DNA from 3 places in the Vibrio crassostreae genome. Region 1 is predicted to be linked to each of the others. Evidence: riboswitches for the same ligand, from Rfam matches in the RefSeq annotation. Region 1 holds a riboswitch; each other region holds the start of a gene.
What was found. A riboswitch is a leader RNA that binds a small molecule or an ion and turns the genes downstream of it on or off. The one in region 1 is predicted to bind thiamine pyrophosphate.

Region 1 (5,271 bases):
TTGTGCTGGCTGGGCTTGTTGGTTGTGGTGGTGATTCAGGTTCATCAAGCAGCACGACACCCATTACCTTAAGCGTGAGTGATGCGCCCATTGATGATGTTAAAGACGTCACCGTGACATTCAGTAAGGTCGCTTTACTTCCTCAAGGGGGAGGTTCGCCAATGATATATGATGTGTATAAAACGGACGAAAACGGCGATTACGTTGATGAAAATGGCGATCCTTTGCCAGATGGTGAGGATCCGATTCCATTAAGTGTGAATTTGCTGGATTACCAAGGCAGCGATGCACTTCCTTTGATTGAAAATGAGGTCATTCCGGTAGGCAGCTATAAGTTGTGTGTGTTTGCCAATGATGGCGATCATCCAACAGATCCATCTTACGTGATAGAAAACGATGATACGACCCGTGAGTTAACGGTGAAAGGTGAAGGCGCGTGTCCGCAAGGTGTGGGAAAAGAAGATAAAGCTGGCGTACTTTACTTTAATAACTCATTTAATGTGAACGAACAGAGTAACGACTTTGTTGTCGAGTTCGATCTTCGACGCGGCCTAAAGAACAGTTCGACTTACCCTGATTACACTATTCAAAGAACGTCTGTAAGCCTTATCAATACGGTTGAGACGGGAAATATTGAAGGCACTGTTGCTCTTTCTACTTATGACACTTGTAACGGTGGTGATAATACATTTGTTCAGTCGATCTACTTGTATGAAGGTAATGTTGAACAAGCTGACATGGCTCCAATTGGCGGCAGTGATGAAGTGAAACCGGTAACTTCAGCGTCAGTGACAATGAATGAAGCACAGACGAACTATGAGTTCTCACTGGGCTTCATTGACCCAGGTACTTACTCATTGGGTTATACCTGTACTGCGCAACATGACAGTGGTGAAGATAATGCTGATCCGGTTGCTGATGGTTTTGAAATCTATGATGTTCAAAACGGCGTGCAAGTAACGGTTGGTCAAGATAGCCAAGTGTCATTCTAAGCTTGATGTGAATGACGATTTTTAATAAAAACGGTCTCTTATTTAGAGGCCGTTTTTGATCATGTCACCTAGCTCGCATGAATTTGATGAGTATTGAGTGTGACTCTAGGGAAGTGATAATGTAACGTTGTGTCTCTTACTTTAACCTAGCGAAATGTACTCCGGCGTTGCTCATGAAATCTAGCTTAAGCATTCGATCTTACACCAAGCAATTTAATACCCATGCTCATGATGACCATCATCAACTGGTATTGCCGATCCAAGGGAGTATCAACCTTGAGATGGTTGGATATGTCGGCAAAGTGGCCGTAGGTGAATGCGTGGTGATTCCGGTAACCACAGCGCATGCCTTTAAGGCGGATGAAGCAGCACGGTTTATTGTCGCAGATATGGCAGAGTTACCGCAGCACTTGTTAGAGCATGAGCTCTCGGTTTTCACGATAACACCACCTTTGATGAGCTTCTTACTGTTCGTTGAGAAGCAGCTGGAATATCAAGTAGACAGTGGCATTGAATCGTCTATCTTGGATGTGTTTTCACTGCTTTTAGAACAACAAGAAGTAAGCAAGAGCATCGACCCTCGAATTCGTGCGGTACAAAGGCTGATAGCGGATAATTACACACAACCGTTATCCATATCACAACTTGCAGAAACGGCCTGTTTGAGTCCCACTCAATTTAAAAAACGCTTCAAAGAATGCCTGGGTATCAGTGCGCTTAAATACATCACTCGATATCGTATGGAGAAAGCTCAAGCCTTGTTAACCCACACAGATTTACCTGTTCAATTGATCGCTGAAAATGTGGGATATAGTGATGTTTCTGCTTTCAGTCGCCGCTTCTCTCAGCACTTTGGGATGTCTCCAAGGGCGTTTTTAGGCTCAATGAAAGACAGTCTTTAGAAACAACAATAGCGTCCTTTCGGCAAACTAACTTTTATCAATCTTCATTATTATCTATTTCACAACTGAAAATTGGGTAATAGAAATGAATCTTGCCATCAATCGCGTCAACGAATTCCAAACGGGCACTTTATCCATCTTGTTTGCTTCCATTTTATGGGGCACGACAGGCACCGCCGCAAGTTTTGCGCCTGATCTAAGCCCATTAGCGATTGGTGCTTTCTCTATGGGTGTCGGCGGCCTAATGCAAGCGGGCTTGGCGTATCGAAAGATTTTATCTTCACTTGATAAGCTTTTGCTCAACAAAAAGCTGTTAGCGGCGAGTGCACTGGCTTTAGCGATCTATCCTTTGGCTTTCTACTCTTCGATGAAATTATCGGGTGTCGCAATAGGCACGGTGGTGTCGATTGCTACCGCACCTTTCTTTTCTGCGCTGCTAGAGTGTCTGATTAGCAAAAACAATAATATCAACAAACGTTGGCTCACTAGCTTTGCGATTGGTGTCGTGGGTATTGGGTTGTTGGTATTTTCAGAATCATCATCGGAGAGTGACTCTGGCGACGACCTGAAGCTTTTGGGGATTGGATTAGGTTTGGTGGCAGGCCTGTGCTATGCCATTTATTCTTGGGCGACAAAGGCACTGATCGATAAAGGGATTAAGTCACAAGCGGCGATGGGCAGTATTTTTGGCCTCGGTGCGATGCTGTTGTTGCCAACGCTCTGGTTTACAGGGAATAACCTGTTCGCATCGAATACCAATATATTGGTCGTGAGTTACTTGGCGTTAATTCCTCAATGCATGGGTTATATCGCCTTCAGTTTTGGCCTGCGACATGTCACCGCGAGCAGTGCCAACTTGATTACCTTGCTTGAACCAGTTGTTGCCGCGGTACTTGCCGTGTGTATTGTTGGAGAGTTGATTCCATCGGCAGGATGGTTAGGTATGTTCCTGATTGTGCTGTGCTTGTTTATCCAGTCACAACCAACTCAAGAGCAGCGCTAAGCATTTGTCTAATCGCTAGTCTAAGCACTTGTTTAGGCACTTGTTTCAGAGTGAGTGAAGAAAGCTAAATTGAATTTTATTCATGCGTGAATCTTATAAATGAATAAAATCAGTATCTCAGTTGTGAGAGTGCTGTTACTATCGCTATCAATAGTCGGGGGGCATATACCTTATTTGGTGTTTGCTGAGATCGTTAATCGAGACCCGTTGAACCTGATTCAGTTAATACTGGCGTAGGGAACTATAAGCACTCGATCTACGTCTGCACCCATGAAAGCTTTCATGAGCCTAATGCGACTTCTCCTTCGATCAGTGTTCGTTCTCCTACGTCTTGTAAGATAGTAGGAGCGACAATGACACACAGTTCTATTTCAAAAGACTTAACTCCAAAAGCCTCAACATTACAGCACTCTGCTGATGGTTTGATTCGCACGAATACTCCGATTGTTTTGACGATCGCTGGATCTGACAGCGGCGGTGGTGCAGGGATCCAAGCTGATATCAAAGCCATGTCTGCAACGGGTAGTTTCGCTTGTTCGGTGATTACCGCTATTACATCTCAGAACACACAAGGCGTGTCAGCCATTTTTCCAATCCCACTTGAGCATGTCGCTAGCCAACTAGACGCAGTATTTACCGATTTGAATATCGTGGCAGTAAAAGTCGGTATGTTGGCGGATTCGCAAATCATTAAAGTCGTTGCGGACAAAATTAAGCAATACCAGCCTAAGCACTTAGTGATTGATCCTGTAATGGTTGCAACCAGTGGTGACCTTCTTTTAGAAAACGCTGCCATTACTACGCTAAAGCAAGAGCTGATTCCGTTGGCAGATATCATTACCCCGAACTTGCCAGAAGGCGCAGCACTTACGGGTAAACCGGTACCTGAAAGCGAAGCTGAAATGCAGGATATGATTGAAGACCTGCGCGCTTTAGGTGCTAAAGCGATACTGCTAAAAGGCGGTCACTTGGAGAAAGATGAAAACAGTAACGACTTACTGATTCTACCAACCACATCTGCTGTGATTAGCGCGAAGCGTTTTCCGACCAAAAACACCCATGGCACGGGTTGTACGCTCTCTTCTGCCATTGCTTCTTTCTTAGCGCAAGGCAACACGCTTCCAGAGGCTGTCGACCTAGGAAAACAATACATTTCTCGCGCGATTGCTCATGCTGATGAGTTGCAAGTCGGTCAAGGTCATGGCCCTGTCAATCACTTCTTCGCTGGACATGGCAATGTCCGTTAATACGGTTGGTGTTCAACTCAGCAATGCCTCCTTACGCTATAACGACAGTGAGCACGCGACCTTGTCTGGGTTGTCGCTTAGCTTAAACGCAGGTAAGTGGACGGTATTGTTGGGTCGAAGTGGCTGCGGAAAAACCACGGTATTGCGTTATCTGGCAGGCTTACTGGACGATAGGGTGGAGTGGCAGGGCACATTGGCAACGTCTGATGAATTACCTTTAACGGATCGCATCGCTTACATGGCGCAGCAAGATTTGTTACTGCCGTGGCTATCGGTCATCGACAATGTTTGCCTGAGTCATCGTTTTCAAAATCCAGCTTCTGACAAAGCACTGCAAACCAATCAAGCACTCGAGTTGCTCGCTGCGGTTGGTTTGGCTGATTATGCGAATGCGATGCCGGATCAGTTGTCTGGTGGTATGCGTCAACGTGTTGCTTTGGCTCGCACCTTAATGCAAGACAAACCAGTGGTGCTGATGGATGAGCCGTTCTCTGCGCTGGATGCGGTAACGAGACACAAGTTACAGACCTTAGCGTGTGAACTGTTAAGGGATAAAACCGTTGTCCTGATCACCCATGATCCACAAGAAGCGGTGCGTTTGGCGGATAACTTGTATGTGTTGCAAGGCACACCGGCGAGTGCTCACTCTTTATCTGTGCCTCACACGTCAACGCCACGAGTGCTCGATGGTGAGTGTGCCGAGTTGCAACAGGCGATCTTAGACCAGTTGGAGCGTGATTATGAATGATCTAACGCGAAGCGAAGCTGTGACTCGTTCAACTAACGCGCAGGCTAGCACAACATATCCTCGCCAAATGAACCCTGTTATGCGTTTGGTCATCAGCAGTGCTGTGATTCTTGGTTTGTGGCAAATGGTGGTGGTTATCTTTGAGATGCCAAGCTTCATTCTGCCGGCTCCCGCAGAAGTCTTCCTCAAGCTGATTGAACGCTACGATGTGTTGCTCAAACACACTTGGGTGACTGCGCAAGAGATCTTACTTGGGCTATTGCTAGGTTTGTCTATGGGGCTGTTTTTCGCCTTGCAGATGTTGATGTTTGATCCATTGAAACGTTGGCTATTGCCTATCTTAATTGCTAGCCAAGCGATCCCCGTGTTTGCGATTGCT
Region 2 (5,271 bases), on a different replicon from region 1:
TTGGCTCGTCAATTAGGTCACAAGGTTACCGGTAGTGACGCGAATGTGTACCCACCAATGAGCACTTTGTTGGAATCTCAAGGGATTGAAATTATTGAAGGGTTCGACCCAAGCCAATTAGAACCAAGGCCGGATCTCGTGGTGATTGGCAATGCGATGAGTCGTGGCAACCCCTGTGTTGAGTATGTATTGGATAACAACTTTAGATACACCTCAGGCCCGCAATGGTTGCAAGAGTTCTTACTGCATGACCGTTGGGTATTGGCGGTATCGGGTACGCATGGCAAGACAACAACATCGAGCATGCTGGCTTGGGTCTTAGAGGACTGTGGCTATGCACCAGGCTTTTTAGTTGGTGGTGTGTTGGGTAACTTTGGTATTTCTGCTCGTCTTGGTGAAAGCATGTTCTTCGTGGTAGAAGCCGACGAGTACGACAGTGCTTTTTTTGATAAACGATCTAAGTTCGTCCATTACCACCCAAGAACCTTGGTGATGAATAACCTAGAGTTCGATCATGCGGACATCTTCGATGATCTTGAGGCAATTAAACGTCAGTTTCATCACTTAGTGCGCACTGTGCCAAGCAATGGCCGTATTTTCTCACCTAAGCAAGATACGGCTATTCAAGACGTTCTATCTCGTGGCTGTTGGAGTGAGACTGAATCGAGTGGTGAACTCGGTGATTGGGATGCGAAGAAGCTGGTTAAAGACGGCTCTAAATTTGAGGTTTACTTCCAAGGCGAATGCGTTGGAACTGTCGACTGGGATTTGGTTGGCGACCATAACGTCAATAATGCTTTGATGGCGATTGCAGCTGCGCGACATGTAGGGGTGACACCTGATTTAGCGTGTGAATCGTTGGCGAAGTTCATCAACACCAAACGTCGTCTAGAGTTTAAAGGCGAAGTGGCAGGCGTTTCTGTCTATGACGATTTTGCACATCACCCAACGGCAATTGAACTTACGCTGGGCGGCTTACGTAATAAGGTCGACACGAAGAAAATCATTGCCGTGCTAGAGCCTCGTTCTGCCACCATGAAACGTGGTGTGCATAAAGAAACCCTGGCTGATTCGTTGAAGCAAGCGGATTCTACCTACTTATTCCAACCGGAAAACATTGATTGGTTGGTACAAGATGTTGCGGACGCTTGTCACCAATCGGCACACGTGAGTGGTGACATGGATGCATTCGTTGCTAAAATTGTCTCAGAGGCACAAGCGGGCGACCAAATCTTGGTAATGAGTAATGGCGGTTTTGGTGGTATTCACCAAAAACTGTTGGATGGGTTGGCACTCAAAGGCTAATGGCGTTCACGACCTTATAATTTGAAGTAATTGAGAACATGACAAAACACGATAAAGCGATAACTCTTGCTTTCACTGGCGCATCCGGTGCGCCTTATGGCTTGCGTTTACTTGAATGCCTTTTGGCGGCCGATTATCAGGTCTACTTGCTGATTTCATCGGCAGCACGAGTGGTATTGGCGACCGAGCATGAACTCAAGCTACCTGCTGGGCCGGATGCGGCGAAACAAGCTTTGGTTAAACATCTTGGGTGTGACCCCGAAAAGCTGGTGGTGTGTGGCAAAGATGACTGGTTCTCGCCGGTTGCCTCTGGATCAGCAGCGCCGAAGCAGATGGTGGTGTGTCCATGTTCTGCAGGAAGCTTGGCTTCAATTGCACATGGCTTATCGGATAACTTGATTGAGCGAGCGGCAGATGTGGTCATGAAAGAGCGAGGCCAATTGTTGTTGGTGGTTCGTGAGACGCCATTTTCGACGCTTCATTTAGAGAACATGCACAAACTCTCAACCATGGGCGTGACGATCATGCCTGCGGCTCCGGGTTTTTATCACCAACCTAAGTCGATCGAAGATCTGGTCGATTTTATGGTGGCGCGTATTTTGGATCATCTTGGTATTGAGCAAGGTTTAGTGCCACGTTGGGGTTACGATCAACGTAATTGATCCAAACTTGATAGCTTATTGTTAAAATTCGAATTACAATTCTGAATACTCATCGGGGAGCAAACCATTCAGATAATGAATGCGAGCTGAGATCAAGCAAGTGCTTGGGACCCGTAAACCTGAACCAGATAATGCTGGCGTAGGAATTGAGTTAGGAACAACTTCTACCGTTCTCCTCCCTCAAACCTGTGCCGCTCAGACCATGGAGAGCGTCCAGTGAAATTCACATTAACAACCCTTGCTGTTACTACAGCCATCTCTTTTTCTGCCGTTGCTGCAGACAATACTCTAACTGTATATACCTATGATTCTTTTGCTGCGGATTGGGGCCCTCGTCCTGCCGTTGAAAAAGCATTTGAAGAAAAGTGTGGCTGTGATGTGAATTTTGTCGCGCTAGAAGATGGCGTGTCTATTCTTAACCGCTTGCGTCTTGAAGGTGGTAACAGCAAAGCAGACATCGTGTTAGGCCTAGATAACAATCTAATGGCTGAGGCGAAAGCGACGGGCTTATTGGCTGATCACAGTGTTGATACGTCATCAGTGACACTTCCTAACGGTTGGAACGACAGCACCTTTGTTCCTTATGATTTTGGTTACTTTGCCTTTGTATATAACACAGAGAAACTAGCAAACCCGCCTAAAAGCCTGAAAGAGTTGGTTGAGCAGCGTGATGATCTGAAGGTTATCTACCAAGATCCACGTACTTCAACACCAGGCCAAGGCATGATGTTATGGATGAAATCTGTTTACGGTGATGAAGCAACGGCAGCTTGGAAGAAGCTAGCTCAGAAAACCGTTACGGTAACCAAAGGTTGGTCTGAAGCTTACTCTATGTTCCTAGAGGGTGAGTCTGACTTGGTTTTATCTTACACAACGTCTCCGGCTTACCATATCATTGCAGAGAGCGATTCTAAGTACGCAGCAGCGAGCTTCGAAGAAGGGCATTACACTCAAGTTGAAGTGGCTGCTAAGGTTAAAGGCAGTAGCAACGAAAAGCTTGCTGATGAGTTTATGGCCTTTCTCCTAAGTGATGAGTTCCAATCGGCGATGCCTACAGGTAACTGGATGTACCCAGTAACGGGTGTCGAGCTACCAAAAGGTTTTGAGCAGTTAACTGTACCGCAGAAGGCGCTGAGCTTTAGCTCTGAAGAGATCGCCGAGAAGCGCAAGCCTTGGATTCGTGAATGGCAGAGTGCACTTACTTTCTAACGTACTTTTAAAAACTAGCTTTCTGTATTTAAAGGTTCATTCGACATCAATTGAGTGAGCCATTTACGGTAAAAATCAATCTATGATAAAGAAAACACCTAAGGTCGGGATCTGGGTTGCGATACTCATTACCGCCTTCGTGGTTTCAGCAGTTGGGGCATTGCTTAGCAATGCCCCTTCTCTTGATATCAGCCAAGTATGGTCAGATCCTTACTATTGGCATGTAACGAAATTCAGCTTTTATCAAGCGACATTCTCAACAGTGCTGAGTGTTGGTTTTGCTATACCTATTGCGCATGCTTTGTGTCGTAGACAATTTTTTGGACGAGCCTTGTTATTAAGGTTGTTCGCGTCGACCTTGGTTCTGCCTGTGTTGGTCGGAGTATTTGGCTTGCTGGCGATTTACGGCAACAGTGGTTGGTTAGCTAAGTTCTTGGCGAACTTCGACATTGAGCTACCATTCTCGATTTATGGCTTGAATGGTATTTTGTTGGCGCACGTTTTCTTCAACCTGCCTTATGCCAGCCGTTTACTTCTGCAAGCGTTAGATACCGTGCCTGCCGAGCAACACAAGCTGTGTGCTCATTTGGGCATGAGCCATTGGAATAAATTTAAATGGGTTGAATGGCCGAGGCTAAGACAGCAATTGCCTCATGTGTGTGGCTTAGTCTTCATGTTGTGTTTCACCAGCTTTGCTACCGTGATGGCGTTGGGTGGTGGTCCGAAATCAACCACCATTGAGCTAGCCATCTATCAAGCAATCAAATTCGACTTTGACCTGCAAGCTGGCGCGTTGCTCGCGATATGGCAAATGCTGTTGTGTGGCGTATTAGCTGTGAGTATTCAGCGTTTGTCTAAGCCTATATCTGTGACGGCTAGTCAGCTGTCGGAAGAGAAGTATTTGGTCAAGGACAGCTGGTGGTCAAAAGCTTGGGATAGCTTTTGGATCATCATAGTCTCAATGCTGGTATTGCCGCCCTTAGCGATGGTTATTTTAAGTGGTATTAACTCTCAGGCGCTCACTGTACTGAGCAGCGAGCCATTTTGGGCTGCGTTAATGACCTCGGTTCGTGTTGCTTCCCTCGCAAGTATCATCGCTGTTGGTATCGGTATCGCGATCCTTCTAACCAGTCGCGCATGGCGTTTGCAGAACAAGAACTTTAGAGCGGATAAGATTGAGCTGATTGGCACTATTATTTTGGTGACACCGGGCTTGGTGATTAGTACTGGCCTCTTCTTATTGCTCCGTTCATTTACCGATGTGTTCAGCTTAGCTTTCTTTATTGTGATTGCCGTAAACAGTTTGATGGCGCTGCCTTACGTAATTAAAACCTTAGCTCAACCTATGCTGCATTTGTCTCAGCAGTACCAGTATGTGTGTGCAAGCTTAGGAATGACAGGGTTCACTCGCTTTAGGTTGGTGGAGTGGCGCGCATTACGTAAACCTATGGCACAAGCATTCTCAATCAGCTTTATGCTGGCGATGGGCGACTTAAGTGCGATTGCCTTATTTGGTAGCCAAGATTTTAGAACTCTGCCTTTGTATCTATTCCAATTGTTAGGCAGCTATCAAATGGAAGCGGCGGCTGTGGTGTCAGTGAGTTTACTGTTGTTGAGTGTGGGCAGTTTTAGCCTGATTGAATTTTTGTTTACTCGAAGCTCAAAGCTAAAGAGTTAAGGAACCGATGATGTTAGTGATGAAAGATGTGGATTACCACTATCACCAAGAGTTGTTTAGTTTTGATTTCCAAGCCGAGCAGGGTGATATTGTTGCTCTGATGGGGCCAAGTGGTGCGGGTAAATCAACGCTACTCGCATTGGTTGCTGGGTTTATCGAGCCTACATCGGGTGAGATCTCAGTGGCTGGCCAGTCGCTTATTGGCAAAGAAGCACATCAGCGCCCATTGGCGATGTTGTTCCAAGAACACAACCTATTTTCTCACCTCACGGTGCGTGAAAATATTGGATTAGGCTTGCATCCAGGGTTAAAGCTTACCGTAACCCAAAAGCAATCTGTGGAACAAGCCGCAGCACAAGTGGGTGTTGCTGAGTATTTGGATAGATTGCCTGAGCACTTATCAGGCGGTCAACGCCA
Region 3 (5,271 bases), on a different replicon from region 1:
ATTGAGTTCATTCAGTTGTTGTTTAAGTGCTTCGACCTTAGGTGAACCTAATTGGCTCTCCTTGAACGCTACCTGTCTCTGTAGGTTGGACGAATCAACACAATCATCATCGACCAACACAATTCTTCCCACACCAGAAGCTACAAGATAAAGAACAGCGGCATTACCCAAACCGCCGCAACCAATCACCAAAACATGGCTGTTTAACAGGTTTCGTTGCCCTTGCTCACCAACCTCAGGTAATGCAATTTGTCGTTGGTAACGAATGAACTCAAAGTCACTCAACATAGCTAGGCTCCCTCATAACCTCTTTACTCGTCATTAAAGACCTAGGAGCCATCAGATCATCGAAGAACTCGATCACTTCTTGTAGTTCTTTCGCTAATGTAATCGCACGTACAACCGCTAAGCTCGATACACCACAATCCCAAACCTGCGCAGCTGTCGATTGGTCAATACCACCAATAGCAACCGTCGGATAACCAGTAAGTTCTTCTGTGTATGGGATGGTATCAATTAGCTGTTGGTACAGAGATAAACGCACCAAACCTTGAGGCTTCGATGGCATCTGTTTCGTTGTGGTCGGAAATATATGGCCTAGTGCAATGTAGCTTGGATTGATTTGGACGATGCGCAGCAACTCATAATAACCATGAGTCGATAGACCGATCTTAATACCCGCTTGGCTCAGTTGGGAAAGGTTTGATTCTTCAATATCCTCTTGCCCAAGGTGCACACCAAAAGCACCGTGCTTAAGTGCAAGCTGCCAGTAATCATTAATAAAAACCTGAGCGTTATGTTCTCGACCAAGTTCGATCGATCGTGCGACTTGTTGCTCTAAGTCGGCTTGTTGAGGGTTCTTAATACGCAGTTGGACAGTGTTAGTCCCAAGTTTAAGCAACCTTTCTATCCACTCAACGTCATCAACAACCGGGTATAAGCCGAGGCTATTCTTTGTTAACTCAGGGAAAGAAAGTGATGTCCCTTGGTTGGCCCAACCAACGCTGATATTCAGTCGCTCGTCTTCAAGGATAGGGATAGGAAAATCTCGATAATGTGCAGGCCATGTTCCACGTGAAACATTCGATGCAGCGCGAGCTAAAACCAGCGCGTCTTCCAATGGAAATTCCAACGCCAATAAAGTAAGTAACCAAGCAAAGTGGCCACGACTATCTAATTCTTGATGAGCTGTAGTGTCACTCTTGATAACGCGATTAGCATCTAAGTGTGACCAGATATCCAGTACAGCTGAATCATCGGAGACTCCGATATAGACTGTGTTCGAAGCTTGAGTCAAAGCAGCACAAACATCGGTTAACGCGACTGAATTACTGTAATCAACAACATGCTTCAGTTGCGCTAACTGACACTCCGCCAATGAATCAACATCATGAGCAAAGCCAATAGATAGTGCCTGTTGAGCATCAACGATAGAGAAGTATCGAGTTGGGCTTACACCCAACTCAACTGCATCAGTTGCTAAACCTTGTCGTTTAGCAACCAATAGACAGTTTTGAACCTCCCCCGTTAACTCGATGTATTGAGATGGGATGAGAATCTTCACTGTCATTATTCCTCTAATTGAGCTTCTTTTGCGCCTACAGCAGGGTGATAAAGTTCAGAGCCAGTATCACGGAACTCTTGTGATTTTTGACGCATTCCCTCCAACGGGTTATCTAGCATCTTAATCTCTATAGCCTGATCTGCGGCTACTTGTTCTGTGTCTTTCGCATACTCTCGAACTTCTTGAGAAATCTTCATCGAGCAGAACTTAGGTCCACACATAGAGCAGAAGTGAGCAACCTTGCCCGACTCTTGTGGCAGGGTTTCATCGTGGAAAGAACGTGCTGTTTCTGGGTCTAAAGCTAGATTAAATTGGTCTTCCCAGCGGAATTCAAAACGAGCTTTAGATAATGCATTATCTCGGATTTGTGCGCCCGGGTGCCCTTTTGCCAAGTCTGCAGCATGTGCTGCCAGCTTGTAAGTAATCAAGCCAGTCTTAACATCTTCTTTATTGGGTAAGCCCAAATGCTCTTTAGGCGTTACATAACAAAGCATCGCACAACCGTACCAACCAATCATCGCCGCGCCAATTCCAGAGGTAATGTGGTCATAACCCGGTGCGATATCTGTAGTCAGCGGGCCTAATGTATAGAAAGGCGCTTCATGGCAGTGCTCCAACTGCTCGTCCATGTTCTCTTTGATAAGATGCATAGGTACATGTCCAGGGCCTTCAATGATCACCTGAACGTCGTATTCCCAAGCTACTTTGGTTAACTCACCTAGAGTACGTAACTCCGAGAATTGAGCCTCATCGTTGGCATCTGCAATAGAGCCTGGACGTAGGCCGTCACCCAGTGACAGAGCGACATCATACTTCGCACAGATCTCACAGATCTCGCGGAAGTGTGTGTATAAGAAGCTTTCTTGATGATGTGCAAGACACCATTTCGCGATAATAGATCCACCACGAGAGACAATACCAGTCACACGTTTAGCCGTCATAGGTACGTAACGAAGCAGTAAACCTGCATGGATAGTGAAGTAATCAACGCCCTGCTCTGCTTGTTCAATCAAGGTATCGCGCATCACTTCCCAGTTAAGGTCTTCGGCTACGCCATTCACTTTCTCAAGCGCCTGATACATAGGAACCGTACCAATTGGCACTGGGCTGTTACGCAGGATCCATTCGCGAGTCTCGTGGATATTACGGCCAGTAGAGAGGTCCATTACGGTATCGCCGCCCCAGCGGGTTGACCATACTAACTTCTCAACTTCTTCTTCAATTGAAGAGCTTACTGAAGAGTTACCGATATTGGCGTTCACTTTCACTAAGAAGTTTCGACCAATAATCATCGGTTCTGATTCTGGGTGGTTGATGTTTGAAGGGATAATAGCTCGACCTTCAGCAACCTCTTTACGCACGAACTCAGGAGTGATTTCTTTCGGCAGGTTTGCACCAAAGTTATGGCCAGGGTGTTGATGGTTAAGCTGCTCATCAGCGAACTTCTGACGTCCCATGTTCTCACGTATGGCAATGTACTCCATTTCAGGTGTGATAATACCCTGACGAGCATAGTGCAGCTGAGTAACACATTGGTCGCCAGTAGCGCGACGAATTCGAGGCAGGTTTCCGTAACGAAGGTCGTCTAGGGTTTCATCTTCTAAACGTTCTTTGGTGTAAACAGAGCTTACATCATCAAGCAATTCCGTATCACCACGCTCTTCAATCCATTGCTCTCGCAACTTAGGAAGGCCGCTATAAAGGTCTATTTCATGCGTAGGATCGGTATAAACACCGGAGGTGTCGTAGACATGAATAGGCTCATTAGGTTCGAATACAGGCTCTTTTTTGGTACCACCAACAAGGCTATCTGCGAGTGAAATTTCTCGTACAGGAACTTGAATATCCTCTCGAGAACCTTGTATGTAAGCTTTTTTTGAATTTGGATAAGGTTGTACGGATAAAGAATCGATGAAATTCTTCGCTTCCAGTCTTGCTTGTTTACGACTCGACATAGCATTTTTCCTTGGCTTTTAGCCATTATTTATAGGGATAAAAATGCTTGACGGATTAGATGCTACAAGAGGGATCACGGTAAGAAATACAGTTGTGATCTGGAGATAGATCTCTAGAAGGATTCTAGTTAGATATCTACTCTTGTTCCCTTCGCAGGTACTAGCCTGATCAGGTTCAACGGATCCCGAGTTAACGGTCTCAGCCATATGGCACTCCGACAAGTTCGATCGAGTATATAAAAACGGCTTGGATAAACCAAGCCGAGTTGTTAACAAATCGTAAGAAAGTTTTAAGACTTTATCAAAAGTTGGAAGCCGATCCATGCAGCTGAGATACTGAGAACCACGTTGAGCAGCACATTGAGCCCCATCTTAAAGAAAGCGCCCTGCTGCATAAGAAGCACGTTATCCATCGAAAATGTAGAGAACGTAGTCAATGCTCCAAGGAAACCGAGGCCAATGATCTGTCTCCATGGCTCCGTCGCAATCATCTCATTCTCGAATGCGGCAATGAGCAAGCCCATAATCAAAGAGCCGATCACGTTAACGGTTAGCGTACCATAAGGAAAACCACGCCCGAGCATCACCACACATAACTCTGAAATCAAATAGCGCGAACAAGCACCGAATGCGCCACCAATGGCAATAAAACCTAAAATAGATAACTGACCCATGAATCCTCCCAAATAACAGTCCCTATATTCTAGCTTTACCGCCGATAAAAGCGAGGGTAGAAACTTAGAATGCATGCGCAAAAATTAAACGTTACAGGTGTCACTTAACTTCAATATATCCCATTAGTCCCGTTTTCATGTGCTCAATGACATGACAGTGGTACATCCAACGTCCTGGGTTGTCTGCAACAAATGCAGCTTTAGCACGGCCGTTTTTTCCAAGTAACACAGTATCGGTATGGAAGGGCTCTTCTATTTTTTTACCATCAAGTTCCAATACAGTGAATGTATGACCATGAATATGAATTGGGTGATGGTACTGAGTGACGTTCTTGAGGTCGAATATATAAGTTTTACCTAACTCCAAAGTCGCCAACGGGTCTGGAACACTGTCTTTACTCATTCCCTCCCACGCACGTTTATTCGTAAGCCAAAACTTAGGCATCGACTTCCCATCTTTAGATACCGGTGATACCGCCCCTTCCCACTCAAACACAAAATCGATTTCTTCTGCATTAGCGAGATTTAAGTTAGGCACAGGATTGAGGGGCAATAAAGGAAGTGTTTGGCCTTCGATTAACGTTGAATCAACAGCCTCAAACTCACACAAGGAAAAAGGAAAACGCCCTTTCATTTGAAGGACACTCACTCGCTCCCCCGCCTTGGGAGCAATCAGCCCGAGATCGACACGCATACCTGGGCCAATCTTGTGTTGAGTCAGCTTATAAGGTGTCTTTACAGGGTTACCATCAATAGCAATGACCCATGCTTCAGCCCCCTCAATGGCTATAGGATAGGTAATCGTGTTATCAACATTAGCGATACGCAGCCGAGTCGTTGCATGCTGCTTCAATTTATAGATAGGTTCATGTACTCCATTAACGCTACTCCACTCTCCTGGCGTGCCCATACGAGCGCTGAGGCGAGGGATCATCAAGTCTTTCCACTGACCTTGTTTGTCGATATGCCAATGTTTAAGCATCAGAGCATGCTCTTCATCGAACTGAACTGCCGCACTCTCTTCGACAATAATAAGCCCGACCAAGCCCATACCAAGTTGCTTAACACTGTTCATGTG

Region 2: another riboswitch for thiamine pyrophosphate. It lies ahead of thiB (thiamine ABC transporter substrate binding subunit); the one in region 1 lies ahead of thiD (bifunctional hydroxymethylpyrimidine kinase/phosphomethylpyrimidine kinase).
Region 3: another riboswitch for thiamine pyrophosphate. It lies ahead of thiC (phosphomethylpyrimidine synthase ThiC); the one in region 1 lies ahead of thiD (bifunctional hydroxymethylpyrimidine kinase/phosphomethylpyrimidine kinase).

What each region holds. Positions count from the first base shown of each region.
Region 1 is NZ_AP025477.1:1,056,879-1,062,149, reverse strand. Features, by position in the region: gene OC193_RS20555 (DUF4382 domain-containing protein) at 1-992, shown strand, start outside; gene OC193_RS20550 (helix-turn-helix domain-containing protein) at 1,166-1,894, shown strand; gene OC193_RS20545 (DMT family transporter) at 1,980-2,897, shown strand; TPP riboswitch at 3,043-3,154, shown strand; gene thiD (bifunctional hydroxymethylpyrimidine kinase/phosphomethylpyrimidine kinase) at 3,251-4,144, shown strand; gene OC193_RS20535 (ABC transporter ATP-binding protein) at 4,134-4,892, shown strand; gene OC193_RS20530 (ABC transporter permease) at 4,885-5,271, shown strand, end outside.
Region 2 is NZ_AP025476.1:3,088,952-3,094,222, reverse strand. Features, by position in the region: gene mpl (UDP-N-acetylmuramate:L-alanyl-gamma-D-glutamyl-meso-diaminopimelate ligase) at 1-1,305, shown strand, start outside; gene OC193_RS13855 (flavin prenyltransferase UbiX) at 1,344-1,967, shown strand; TPP riboswitch at 2,011-2,130, shown strand; gene thiB (thiamine ABC transporter substrate binding subunit) at 2,184-3,176, shown strand; gene thiP (thiamine/thiamine pyrophosphate ABC transporter permease ThiP) at 3,259-4,854, shown strand; gene thiQ (thiamine ABC transporter ATP-binding protein) at 4,865-5,271, shown strand, end outside.
Region 3 is NZ_AP025476.1:3,409,959-3,415,229, forward strand. Features, by position in the region: gene OC193_RS15395 (HesA/MoeB/ThiF family protein) at 1-288, opposite strand, end outside; gene OC193_RS15400 (thiamine phosphate synthase) at 278-1,570, opposite strand; gene thiC (phosphomethylpyrimidine synthase ThiC) at 1,570-3,519, opposite strand; TPP riboswitch at 3,649-3,747, opposite strand; gene crcB (fluoride efflux transporter CrcB) at 3,810-4,193, opposite strand; gene OC193_RS15415 (multicopper oxidase family protein) at 4,294-5,271, opposite strand, start outside.